2 regions of the Bacillus sp. SSR7 genome follow, and region 2 is predicted to be linked to the other one. Evidence: a T-box and tRNA genes for the amino acid it is inferred to sense, from the RefSeq annotation. Region 2 holds a T-box; the other holds one or more tRNA genes.
The links. The T-box of region 2 lies ahead of ileS (isoleucine--tRNA ligase). A T-box ahead of a tRNA ligase gene usually reads a tRNA of that ligase, here a tRNA-Ile.
Positions count from the first base shown of each region.

Region 1: it has a tRNA-Ile gene. The T-box ahead of ileS (isoleucine--tRNA ligase) is inferred to sense a tRNA for this amino acid. The anticodon was not compared.

Region 1 is NZ_JBVVXV010000002.1:224,520-230,757, reverse strand. Features, by position in the region: gene AC0NJG_RS05175 (peptidoglycan D,D-transpeptidase FtsI family protein) at 1-1,291, opposite strand, end outside; gene AC0NJG_RS05170 (MFS transporter) at 1,401-2,678, opposite strand; gene sodA (superoxide dismutase [Mn]) at 2,795-3,406, opposite strand; tRNA gene AC0NJG_RS05160 (tRNA-Ile) at 3,628-3,701, opposite strand; gene AC0NJG_RS05155 (DUF1189 domain-containing protein) at 3,944-4,708, shown strand; gene AC0NJG_RS05150 (hypothetical protein) at 4,762-5,127, shown strand; gene ispG (flavodoxin-dependent (E)-4-hydroxy-3-methylbut-2-enyl-diphosphate synthase) at 5,292-6,238, shown strand, end outside.
Region 2 is NZ_JBVVXV010000001.1:780,904-787,141, forward strand. Features, by position in the region: gene AC0NJG_RS03855 (M36 family metallopeptidase) at 1-19, opposite strand, end outside; gene ileS (isoleucine--tRNA ligase) at 312-3,413, opposite strand; T-box leader at 3,467-3,706, opposite strand; gene AC0NJG_RS03865 (bacteriocin-processing peptidase family protein) at 3,957-6,238, opposite strand, start outside.

The DNA of each region.
Region 1 (6,238 bases), on a different contig from region 2:
TCGTCTTCCACGAAGATTTTTGTGGCGTTCCCTTTAATCTGATTGGTTCATCAAGTTGAACTGAACCTGGTTGAATGGCACCTGTCTGATACCCAGTAAGTACTGTCGCACCTTTTACAGTTGATCCCATCGGATAAGAACTTGTCATCGTTCCTAATGCGAAATCTTGCACTTTCGTTTCGCCATTTTCTTCTACTAACTGTTTCCCTGCCATAGATAAAACTTCACCATTTTTTGGATTCATCATTACAACGAATGCACGATCTAAAAGAGGTTGTCCCCCTTTATATCTCAATAAATTTTTCGTGATAATTTCTTCTACACGCTTTTGTAATTCCATATCAATTGTTAAATTCAGATTGTTACCACTTTGCCCTTTTGATACATTAATCGTTTCTAAAATATTACCGTTTTTATCCGTAATATTTCTCACTTCCGCTTTATTACCGTGCAAACTATCTTCATATTGCTGCTCAAGATAACTTTTTCCTACGCGGTCATTTCGGTTATAATCACGAACAAGATAGTAATCTAGTCTTTCTCTCGGTAAACCTTCATCAGACGTTGACACCCCGCCAAGTACACTTCGGAATAGATCATCATAAACGTATTTTCTATCCCAATCAACATTCGTATCTACACCCGGTAATGCTGCTAGATTTTCACTAATAATAGCATATTCTTGTTCTGTAGCATCCTTTTTAATGACTTGTGGCGTCATCGCATATCCGCCGTCCATTTTGCTTTTAATCGCTAGTACTTCTAAATCTTTTGCGGATAATTGATTCACTTCTTCTTCCGTCACGCGATTTCGTTGACGCTCATCTAATTCTTTATCGTCAATTTTTTTATCTTTAAACTCTTGACGATCTTTTTTCGTAATTTTTTCTTGCGCTTCTTCTTTATGAATAGCAAGCCAATAATCTTTTTTATCGCGATCTGTTAATTTATCTGTCGGTACTTCAATCAAATCTGCTAATTTTTTCGCTGTTTCTAAGCGAGCCTCTGCAGTTGATCCTTTCATTTTTGTAAATGTAATCGTACGTACAGCTGCATTATCTACTACAGGTCGCCCATAACGGTCAAATATTTTCCCACGTGGTACAGGATTACTTATCGTCGAGTTTTCTTTCCTCTCCACTTCATTCTTATATTCCTCACCGCGAACAATTTGTACATAACCAAGCCTTACAATAACCGCGGAGAACATTAAAAACACGCAGAAAAACAGCACGTTTAACCGAAAAGGAACGTGAGTCTTTTTCTTTTGTTGTTTCTGTTTCTTGCCCATACAAACCCCCTCTACCAACAGCTATGTAATTTGAAAGGGACACCTTCATACAGGTGTCCTCACTGCTGTCTTACATCTTTTTCTATTCTAGCATAAAACAAACGATAAGTTAACCTTCTGGTTCTGTTTGATTCTGCGTGGTTCCTTGTGCTACAACACTTGTGTTCCCTGCATTTCCTTCATCATATTTGACATTTTTAACTGCAAAATAAATAAGAAAATGTCCAGCACCTAAAATACATAGTAAGAAAGGTAAACTCTTTTCAGGCGGAAAGAATAATACAGCACATAAAAAACTTAAAACTGAACAAATTCTCCCAGCATTTAACCATAATTCTCGGACAACAACATACTCTACACGCCACTCTCTCGCATTTTTCGCTCTACCAATTACATCATATGTCATCGATCCATATGGAACGAGTAAAATAGGGTATGCAATCGCAATGCATGCTGCATAAATAAGTAATTTTGTGTATGTAACATTGAATATAACTAAAAATACGACAGCATATAAAATAATGCCTCCAAGTAAAATTGCTTTTTTTCGCCACTCTTTCTTTAACATACGAGCAACTAAATAGTAACATACAAATGATACAGCAGAATTTACTAAGCTATATTTCCCTAATGCAAGCTCACTATCAGTTGCTAAGTACACGTATACTGAAATAACAAAAATGAATGTTCCCTCTCTCAATCCTTGGAAAAAATGAGCACGTGTAATTCTCCCCCAATTTTTATCAATCCGTCGCTCTTTCAAAACTTGTGTAACCTCATAACGCCCTTCACATTCTCTCTTAGATACAAAAAAGCTTAAAACGACAGCAATTGCAAATAACAGTAACGAGAGGAAGAATATGACCGTATAACCACTCCACTTCTCCATACGTGAAATTGTGTATCCAGCTGCTATCGGTCCAATCATGCCAGAGAAGGATGTAAGAAGCCCAAGAAACCCGTTAAAGAAATCTCTTGTTTCTGGTTCTGTAATCTCAAATGTTAATAAGTTAAACGCGAGCCAGTAAAAACCATATCCGACTCCTAAAAGAGCCCCCATTAATAAAATATAGTGAGAAGCGCTTTTTCCCGCTACTAAAACAACGATAAAAAAAATTGCTAACGTGCCTACGCCTATTCGTAACAAGATCGAGCGATCAATACGCTTCGCTAATTTCCCACCTATAAGAAATGTGAGGGGCTGCAATACAACGCTGGCCAAATTATACAAGCCGAGATTCACATAATTTTGTGTTTGTTTCCATAAATAAATGTTAACAAACGTATTCGATAAAGAAATTGCGAGCGTGTATAAACCTCCAATAAAGAGTAATAACACTAAATCCCGATTCACTTCAACGTCACCAATTATATGTTTCCACTTCATACACAACTCTCCTTTACTTCATGTTCTAGTCTTCCAAAGACAAGCCCAATTATGTAAAAGGAAAGCATAGAAAAAAGCTAGGAGCATTCTCCTAGCTTTTTCTATCGTTATTACAATTATTTTGCTTCTTGGTAACGTTTTTCAGCAGCGTTCCAATCTACAACGTTCCAGAATGCACCGATGTAGTCTGGACGACGGTTTTGATAATTTAAGTAGTAAGCATGTTCCCAAACATCTAAACCGATAACTGGAGTTTTACCTTCAGTTAGAGGAGAATCTTGGTTTGGCGTGCTTGTTACTTCTAACTCACCATTATTTACTACTAACCAAGCCCAACCAGAACCGAAGCGAGTTGCGCCAGCTTTTGCGAATTCTTCTTTGAATGCATCGAAGCTACCGAATTTCGCTTCAATTGCAGTTGCAAGTTCGCCTACTGGTTGTCCGCCGCCGTTTGGAGATAAGATCGTCCAGAAGAATGTGTGGTTAGCATGTCCGCCACCATTGTTACGTACTGCTGTACGGATTGCTTCTGGTACTTCGTTTAAGTTTGCAACTAATTCTTCTACGCTTTTGTCAGCTAATTCTGCATGACCTTCTAAAGCAGCGTTTAAGTTTGTGATGTACGTGTTATGGTGTTTTGTATGATGGATGTTCATTGTTTCTTTGTCAAAGTGAGGCTCTAAAGCATCATACGCATAAGGTAAATTTGGTAATTCGTGTTTTGCCATTGTTATATTCCTCCCAGTTTATGTATTGCCACTTAAGTGACATACAACTACATTCTACCCTAATTGCCATAGGGTGCAAACAAATAAATCACATTGTCTTGCTATCATTAAAGTAGCAAAATTCCCACTTCTTTTCAATTAAAATGCTCATATATTTCATAAAAAAAGCCCCCTTCTACAAGGAAGCTTCCTACTGACATAATAAACACGTGAAATGGATATGGACCCTGTAGGACTCGAACCTACGACCGGACGGTTATGAGCCGTCTGCTCTAACCAGCTGAGCTAAGGGTCCACAATTATGTATGTAACAATACATCAAATAAAGGAATTCCTATCGGATATATCCTTTAAGAAATGTAAGATAAATTTACCATATAGAAAAGAAAAGTGTCAATTGTATTTTTCTCATTTAAAAGAAGAAAATTAATAAAAAGAAATTTAGTTATCTCTACTATATGTAAATATAATATATCTTGAGATTCCCTAGATTCCTACGTTACAATGATTTTATACATACATAAAGGAAGTGAATCTATGTCCATATTTACCCAATTAGTCAAAAGCGTATATTCGCCTAAAGATATGGCGCTATTCCGTTTTCAAAAAATCGGAAAAACCATTTTGTATATTATGCTACTTTGTCTAATCACTACTATTCCAAGAACATTCTTTTACGGTAGCTTTATCCAAGATAGTGTTACTATGGTAAATCAAGCAATTGAAAAAGATTTACCTGATTTTAAAATCGAAAATGGTGAACTAAAAGCTGATATTGAACAACCTATTCAAAAAGAAGAGGGAGATGCTCTTTTCGTATTTGATCCAAATACAACAGATATCGAAAAGTATCAAAATAAAACTGGTTTATTTATTTTAAAAGATAAAGTAGTTTCTATAGGAAATGGCCAGACGCAAACATACTCCTACAATGATTTATTAGGGACATCTCTTGAGAAAAAAGATTTGCAAGATTTCATTTCTGTATTCGATAGTATTTATCCAATTTTACTAGCTGTTATCGGAGTCTTAGTATATCTATTCCAATTGTTCATTACTTTCTTAGGAATTACTTTACTTGCGTTTATCGGTTCTGCTATGAGTGGTCAACGTAAATTATCTTATAAGCAAGTATGGACGTTAACTGCCTACAGCTACACAATTCCAACAATCTTCTTTATGATTATGGATTTATTCAAAATCGTTGTACCTGGCTCAACATTCATTTATATCGCAGTTGTTTTAATTGTTCTATACTTAACAATTAAAGAAGTTCCAAAACCGAACGAAAAAAATGCCTAAATAGGCATTTTTTTTTTGGACAAGCATATATTCCTAGCAAAGGAGTGAAGAATATGAAGAGATTAGGTATATTCTTATTCGTGCTTGTTCTTGGTTATATATTTTATTACGATATAAAAATCGGCACTTTACCGATGTTAAGTTCATATAAAAAGACAAATGCGGCCGAAACGATAAAACAAGAAAGTACAAATACAAAACAAAAGAAAGAAAACAAGGCGGAAAAAGAAACAGATGTCACTTATAAAACAATTGAAGTCAAAACAGGTGATACGGTTCTTTCCATTACAGAAGCGATTAATAAGAAGAAAATTCCTTCTATCGAAAAAGTAATTGATGATTTTAAACAATTAAATAAAAATACAACTGCTACAAAAATACAACTTGGAAAGTCTTATAAATTCCCGTTATATCAATAAGCAATCACTTAATCCTTGTCAATTACATAAAGGCGCTGATACAATAGTAAAAGTGAAACCGAGCACTTCGGTTTCTATAGCCCTGTATCACGTATACTATCATTGATATAAGGGACTAAATAAGAAACTTCTTTTATAAGGAGAGCGATCTATTCGTGAATGAAATGACTCATCGTACAAAAACACGTCCAGTTAAAGTCGGTAATTTAACAATTGGCGGTAATAATGAATTAATTATACAAAGTATGACAACAACAAAAACACATGATGTTGAAGCAACAGTTGCTGAAATTAAACGTTTAGAAGAAGCTGGTTGTCAAGTCGTGCGTGTTGCTGTTCCAGACGAACGCGCAGCAAATGCTATTGCTGATATTAAAAAACAAATCAACATTCCGCTTGTTGCTGATATTCATTTTGATTATCGCCTTGCTTTAAAAGCAATTGAAGGCGGCATTGATAAAGTACGTATCAATCCAGGTAACATTGGTCGTCGCCATAAAGTAGAAGCTGTTGTAAATGCAGCAAAAGAACGTGGTATTCCAATCCGTATCGGTGTAAACGCAGGTTCATTAGAGCGTCACATTTTAGAAAAGTACGGATACCCAACTGCAGATGGTATGGTTGAGAGCGCCCTACATCACATTAAAATTTTAGAGGACTTAGATTTCCATGATATTATCGTATCTATGAAAGCCTCTGATGTTAACTTGGCAATTGAAGCATACGAAAAAGCTGCACGTGCTTTTGATTATCCACTACATTTAGGTATCACAGAATCTGGAACGTTATTTGCAGGAACTGTAAAAAGTGCCGCTGGTCTTGGAGCAATCTTAAGTAAAGGCATCGGAAATACACTACGTATTTCATTAAGTGCTGACCCAGTTGAAGAAGTAAAAGTTGCGCGTGAACTATTAAAGTCATTCGGCCTTGCATCTAATGCAGCAACACTTATTTCTTGTCCAACTTGCGGTCGTATTGAAATTGATTTAATTAGTATCGCTAATGAAGTGGAAGAGTACATTTCTACACTACAAGTACCAATTAAGGTTGCAGTACTTGGCTGCGCTGTAAATGGTCCTGGTGAAGCTCGTGAAGCTGATATCGGTATTGC
Region 2 (6,238 bases):
CCATTTTTTTATTAAACATAGAACCACTCCCCCTAATAAAGTAGCTCAACCTTATCCCATTACCACTAGGCAATCATTCCCCATAAAATGGGGGGAATAAAAATTGAATCTACGAGTAATTCTTTATGAACAATTCTATTACCTTTCCATTTAGGGCGCATGAAATTTTCTCAATATTTATGTGTAAAGCAAAAACAATACTTTAGAAAGAAATTTTCTTGAGGTCCTATCGAATCGATTATGAAAAAATTAGCCGGATAAATATCTATCATACAAAAAAGGAAGTTGGAATGATTCCAACTTCCTTTTCTTTACTTAGTCGCGCTTAATTTAATACGAACTTTCGTCTCACCTAAAGATAGTTCATCATCTTCATTCGTTAAGTGACCAAATGTAAATTGTTTAACGAGTAAGTTTTCTTCCAACAACTCTTTATGATTCGTTAACGTTTGCTGCAGTTCTTCCTCTGTATCAAGAATTACATCTACTCGTAAATTAACAGGTAAATTCAGCTGCTTACGATATTCTTGAACAGCGCGAATGAATTCACGTGCTACCCCTTCTTGTAGCAATTCTTCCGTTACATTCGTATCTAACATTACTGTATATTGTCCGTTAGTTGTATTAGAAAATCCTGATTTCGCAACTTTCTCTACTACTACATCTTCAGCTGTTACCACTACTTCTTCTCCTAATGCACCTTCGTAAACTGCTCTTTCTGTAGAGACAAAGTTTTGTACCTCGTCTTGTGATAATTGTTTTAGCCAGCCATTTACTGCATTCACATTTTTACCGAACTTCGGCCCAGCCGTTTTAAAATTCAGCTTTAATTGATAGGACGTGTATTTCGTTTCATCAAGTTCAACATGGAACGCCTTCACATTTAACTCATCCATGACGATATCACGATAAGATTCCCAATCCATATCATTTTCATTATGCTCAAGTAATACAAGTTCCGCTAACGGCTGTTTTACTTTTAAAGAATGCTGATTACGATTACTTCTTCCAAGTTCAACAACTTGTAAAACTGCATCCATTTCCGCTTCTAATTTCGGCTGAAGTAGTGATTCATTTACAACTGGATAATCCTCTAAATGAACGCTACTTCCAGTTAAATTCAAATGAATATCTTCAGCGACAAACGGTGTAAATGGTGCAATTAATTTACTAATTGTCACAAGCACTTCATGAAGTGTCTCATACGCAGCTGCTTTTTCAGCATTCATACCAGACTCCCAGAAACGATTACGTGATCGTCTTACGTACCAGTTACTTACTTCATCTACAAGCGTCGCGATTTCACGAGCTGCATTCGTAAATTGATAATCATCAAGTGCAGTTCTCACTTTTTTCGTTGTGCTATGCAATCTTGATAATGCCCATTCATCCAATTTCGTCCGCTTTACGTCATACGTTTCGTTCGGATTATACTCATCTAAATTTGCATATAAAACGTAGAAGCTATACACATTGACTAATGTATCTACAAATTTAGATTTTGCTTCTAATACTGTTCTTTCAGAAAAACGCTTCGCATTCCACGGAGCACTGTCAACGAGTAAAGCCCATCTTAAAGCATCTGCACCAAACTTCTCTACTAAATCAACTGGATCTAGTGCATTCCCTTTACTTTTAGACATTTTCCGTCCTTCTTCGTCTAATACATGCCCTAATGATAACACTCGTTTATACGGTACTTTTCCCGTATATAGTGCTGATACAGCTAATAAACTATAAAACCAGCCGCGTGTTTGATCAATTCCTTCTGCAATTACATCTGCTGGAAACTGTTCTTCAAATAACTCTTTATTTTCAAACGGATAATGATATTGCGCAAATGGCATCGAACCACTATCAAACCAAACATCAATTACTTCTGGTGTACGCTTCATTGTACTTCCGCATTTTTCGCAGCAAACTTGCACTTCATCTACATACGGCTTATGCAATTCTAAATCTTTAGGTGTTTCTTTCGTACTATGCTTTCTTAAATCAGCAATACTTTTCGGAGAGAATTGATGATCGCAACTTTCACATTCCCATACGTTTAATGGTGTTCCCCAATATCTATTTCGGCTAATATTCCAGTCCACCATGTTTTCTAAAAACTTACCAAATCGTCCATTTTTCATATGATCTGGATACCAAGTAACAGTATCGTTATTTTGTAAAAATGTATCTTTAATTGCAGTCGTGCGGATTAACCAGCTCTCTCCTGCATAATAAAGAAGTGGTGAATCACAGCGCCAACAATGTGGGTAACTATGTTCATACTTTTCTTTATGGTAAAGTAAATCTTCCTTCGCTAAATAACGAACGATATCTACGTCACAATCTTTAACAAATTTCCCTTTCAAAAATGGTACTGCCTCTGTATACTCACCTTTCTCATCTACAACATGTAAGAATGACAATCCTTCACTTTGAACGACTCTATAATCATCCTCTCCGTATGCTGGAGCAATATGAACAAGTCCTGTACCACTATCTGCCGTTACAAAATCTGCTCCGATAACGCGGTAACCATTTGTAACTTCTTTCATTGGAAACGGTGCTGTGTAAGAAGTATTTAATAATTCTTCTCCTTTATGAACAGATAATACTTCATAGTTTTCTTTTAAAACATTTTGTACACGTTCTTTCGCAACAATGTATACATGACCTTCTTGTTTCGCTTTCACGTATTCCATATTTGGATGTACAGCGAGTGCAACATTTGCTGGAAGTGTCCAAGGTGTTGTCGTCCAACCTAGGAAGTATTCATTGTCACTATCTTTCACTTTAAACTTAACTGTTGCACTTAAATCTTTTACTATTTGATACCCTTGGGCAACCTCATGTGAACTTAGTGAAGTTTGACAACTTGGGCAATATGGTGAAACTCTATGCCCTTTATACAATAAACCTTTTTCATGAATCGTCCCTAAAATATGCCATACACTTTCGATATATGGATTCTCTAACGTAACGTATGGATCATCCATGTCTACCCAATAACCGATACTTTCAGTGAATTCACGCCACTGCTTCTCATATGTGAATACACTCTCTTTACACTTCTTAATAAATGGTTCAATTCCATACTCTTCGATTTCATGTTTACCAGAAATACCGAGTTGCTTCTCAACACCTAATTCTACAGGTAAACCGTGTGTATCCCATCCCGCTTTTCTTAATACTTTATAACCAGCCATCGTTTTATATCTTGCTACTACATCTTTAATTGTTCGTCCAAGCGCATGACCTACATGCGGTAATCCATTCGCCGTTGGTGGTCCTTCATAAAAAACAAACGATTGTGCGCCTTCTCGATTCTGAATTGATTGCTCGAAAATACTTTGCTCGTTCCACTGCTTACGAATACGTGTTTCTCTCCCTACAGCTGACTCTTTTACATCTACTTTCTTCATCTACAATCACTCCTTTTTATGTTTTAAAGCACACAAAAAACCCGTCCCTATGAAGTAGGGACGGGTTTAACCGCGTTACCACCCTAATTCTATTAGCTCTTCGCTAATAGCACTTAGCAACGTACTATCATACGTGTTCTTTGTAACGGTAGACATCCGTCCGGGCTTACTTACTTTCAGCCTCGGCTCCTCGGAGATGATTTTCAAATAACGTCTGCACACCGGCTTTCAGCAACATACCGGCTCTCTGGGGAACAGTACACTATTTTACTCTTTCTCGTCTTCAGATTTGTATACTTTGTTAAAAGTTATTTTATGCCATCAGGCGATGAATTGTCAACTAATTCAAAATATATTTTATCCCGCTTTAATGGGCAGTAAGACCCCCACCTCAAAATTCAGCGAAAGCAAAGAAGTTAGGTGGGGGGCGGGCTACCCATTAAAGTCCGATTGGTGAGGGCTGATAATCAGTGGGGGATGAAGAAAACCCCCACTGATTAAAGTTTCACTTTATTTATATCCTTTTTCATTCTTCTTATACAATTACTTTTCAAATTCTCGCAATACTGCTAAATTTTCATTATCCTCGATAAGTTCAGCAAAAAATCCTGACTCATCCTCACGAAGTACAATTTCAAGCTCTTCCTTCGCCTCTTCATTTCTGTTTAACTGCGCTAAATAACAAGCACGATCGTATCTCGCTAACAAATCACTCGCATCCATTGTTAATACTTCATTTGTTATTTTTTCTGCCTTTATCGTTTGGCCAGCACCATGATATGAAGATGCTAAAGAAAGAAGAATTGCTGTTTCATTCGGATGATGTATAGCGGCATTTTCTAATACATGAATTGCCTCTTCAAACCTCTCTTGACTTTGATATATTTCTCCTAAAGCAAGAAATGCTCTACTTACAAATGGTGTTTGCTCCGTTAATTGTAAGGTAATCTTTTCTGCCCTTCTTTCTTCCCCCGCTTTAAACAATACTTGTGCTTGCAGAAGAAGAGTATCATAATCATCTGGTAACTCTCGAACCATTTGCTTCGTTACTTCCGAAGCATCCCTTATCATATCCTCTTCCTCGTACTCTATGAAAAGATTTACAAGTTGCTTCGCTACATCATAATCCCATTTATTTTCTAACGATGTTTGCAATACACCTATTGCCTCTTTATTCATCGTCACATTCTCGTAAAATAGCGCAAATCGCTGCGCTGCCATACTATTTTTCGGATTTAACTGTAACGAAATTTCATATAAATCAATGATCGTAGTAATAATAGAAATTTCTTTCGCACGGTTTTTCATGCGATAAAAAGCTCTTGTAATTATAGATTTCTTCGGCTGTTCATTTTGTTGACGTTCAATCCATCTTTCTGTAACCGCAGATGCAGCATACATAAACGCCATACTTCTGTCTGCCTTTTTTACTTTTAATATATGAAGAAAATCTCGTATGTTAGACCATTTCTTATGTTGTTCTATCGCTTTTACATATACATCAAATATACGTTCATTATTCACATCTTTTTGTATCACTTTCATCGCAATTTCAATTGCTTTTGCATTTCTATTTTTCACTAATACTTTTGCATAATGATATAAAACTTCTGTATGCTCGCCATCTAATCGTAGTGCCTCTTCAATCTGTACTTGTTCTTTATCTAGTTCATTCATTGCTCCATACACATATGCAATCGCATCTAATCGCCATATTTCAGGTACTTCGTCCGCTAATTGTTCTAGTTCAGCCAGCAATTCTTCCTGGAGATTCATTTCTACTGAAAGCTGTGCCAAATATTCCATATTAATATGCAACGGCTCTTCTTTCATCGCCTGAACCATATGACTTTGTTCTTTAGAACGATTTTCTTCTTTTTCATATATTTCCGCAAGCTGTAAATGTACACCGACGAAATTCCCATCAAGTTCTAAACATGTTTCATACGCTTGTTTTGCTTCTGACAACTGCCCTAATGCCATAAGTGTTTCACCAATTCGGTAATACGGTAATGCCGTTTCCTTTTGTTCTATCGCCCTTTTATATCTTTTCATCGCTTGGCCATACTGTCCAATAGATTCATATAAAATACCTGTATAACAACCGTATTCACTTACTTCATTTCTTTCTTTGTCTAATGTTCTTAAGAATGCTATACCTCGCTGCACAAATACCGTTCCTTTAATTCGATTCACATATTCATCTAACGCGCTTGCTACATTATATTCGCTCTGTTTTATACCACTCTCTAACTTAGACAATGCTACTTTAAACCCTTCTTCACTTCCACCAAGTTCAACTTCAGCATCCCATAAAACCATTCCAGCGTTCATAAGGAAATCTTGGCTCTTTTCAATTTGTTTTTCGATACTGAGAATATATTCTTTTGCTTCCTTATATTGTTCTCTTGCCATATAAACTTGCGTAAGTCCGAAGTGAGAATATACATCATCATGATTTTCTTCTAAAGCACGAGTATACAATGTTTCCGCTTCTTCCAGACTATCATTTTGGAAATGGTAATCCCCAAGTTTTACGTATAGAGGTGCCTTATCATCACAATTCTCAATACCCTTTAATAAAACTTCTTTCGTACTTTCTTCATCCTTCAAATCAGATTCGTATATTTCCGAAAGTTTTGTATAAATGTAAGGTGCATTACTATCCAAATGAATTGCTATTTTAAGCCCTTTTATTGCTAAATATAATTTCCCTAAATGATGTGCACATCTCGCTCGCTCATACCATACATGTGCTTCATTTTTATACTCTCTTAACAGATCGTTAAAGATTTCATACGCTTCTTCATATCTTTCTAAATCTA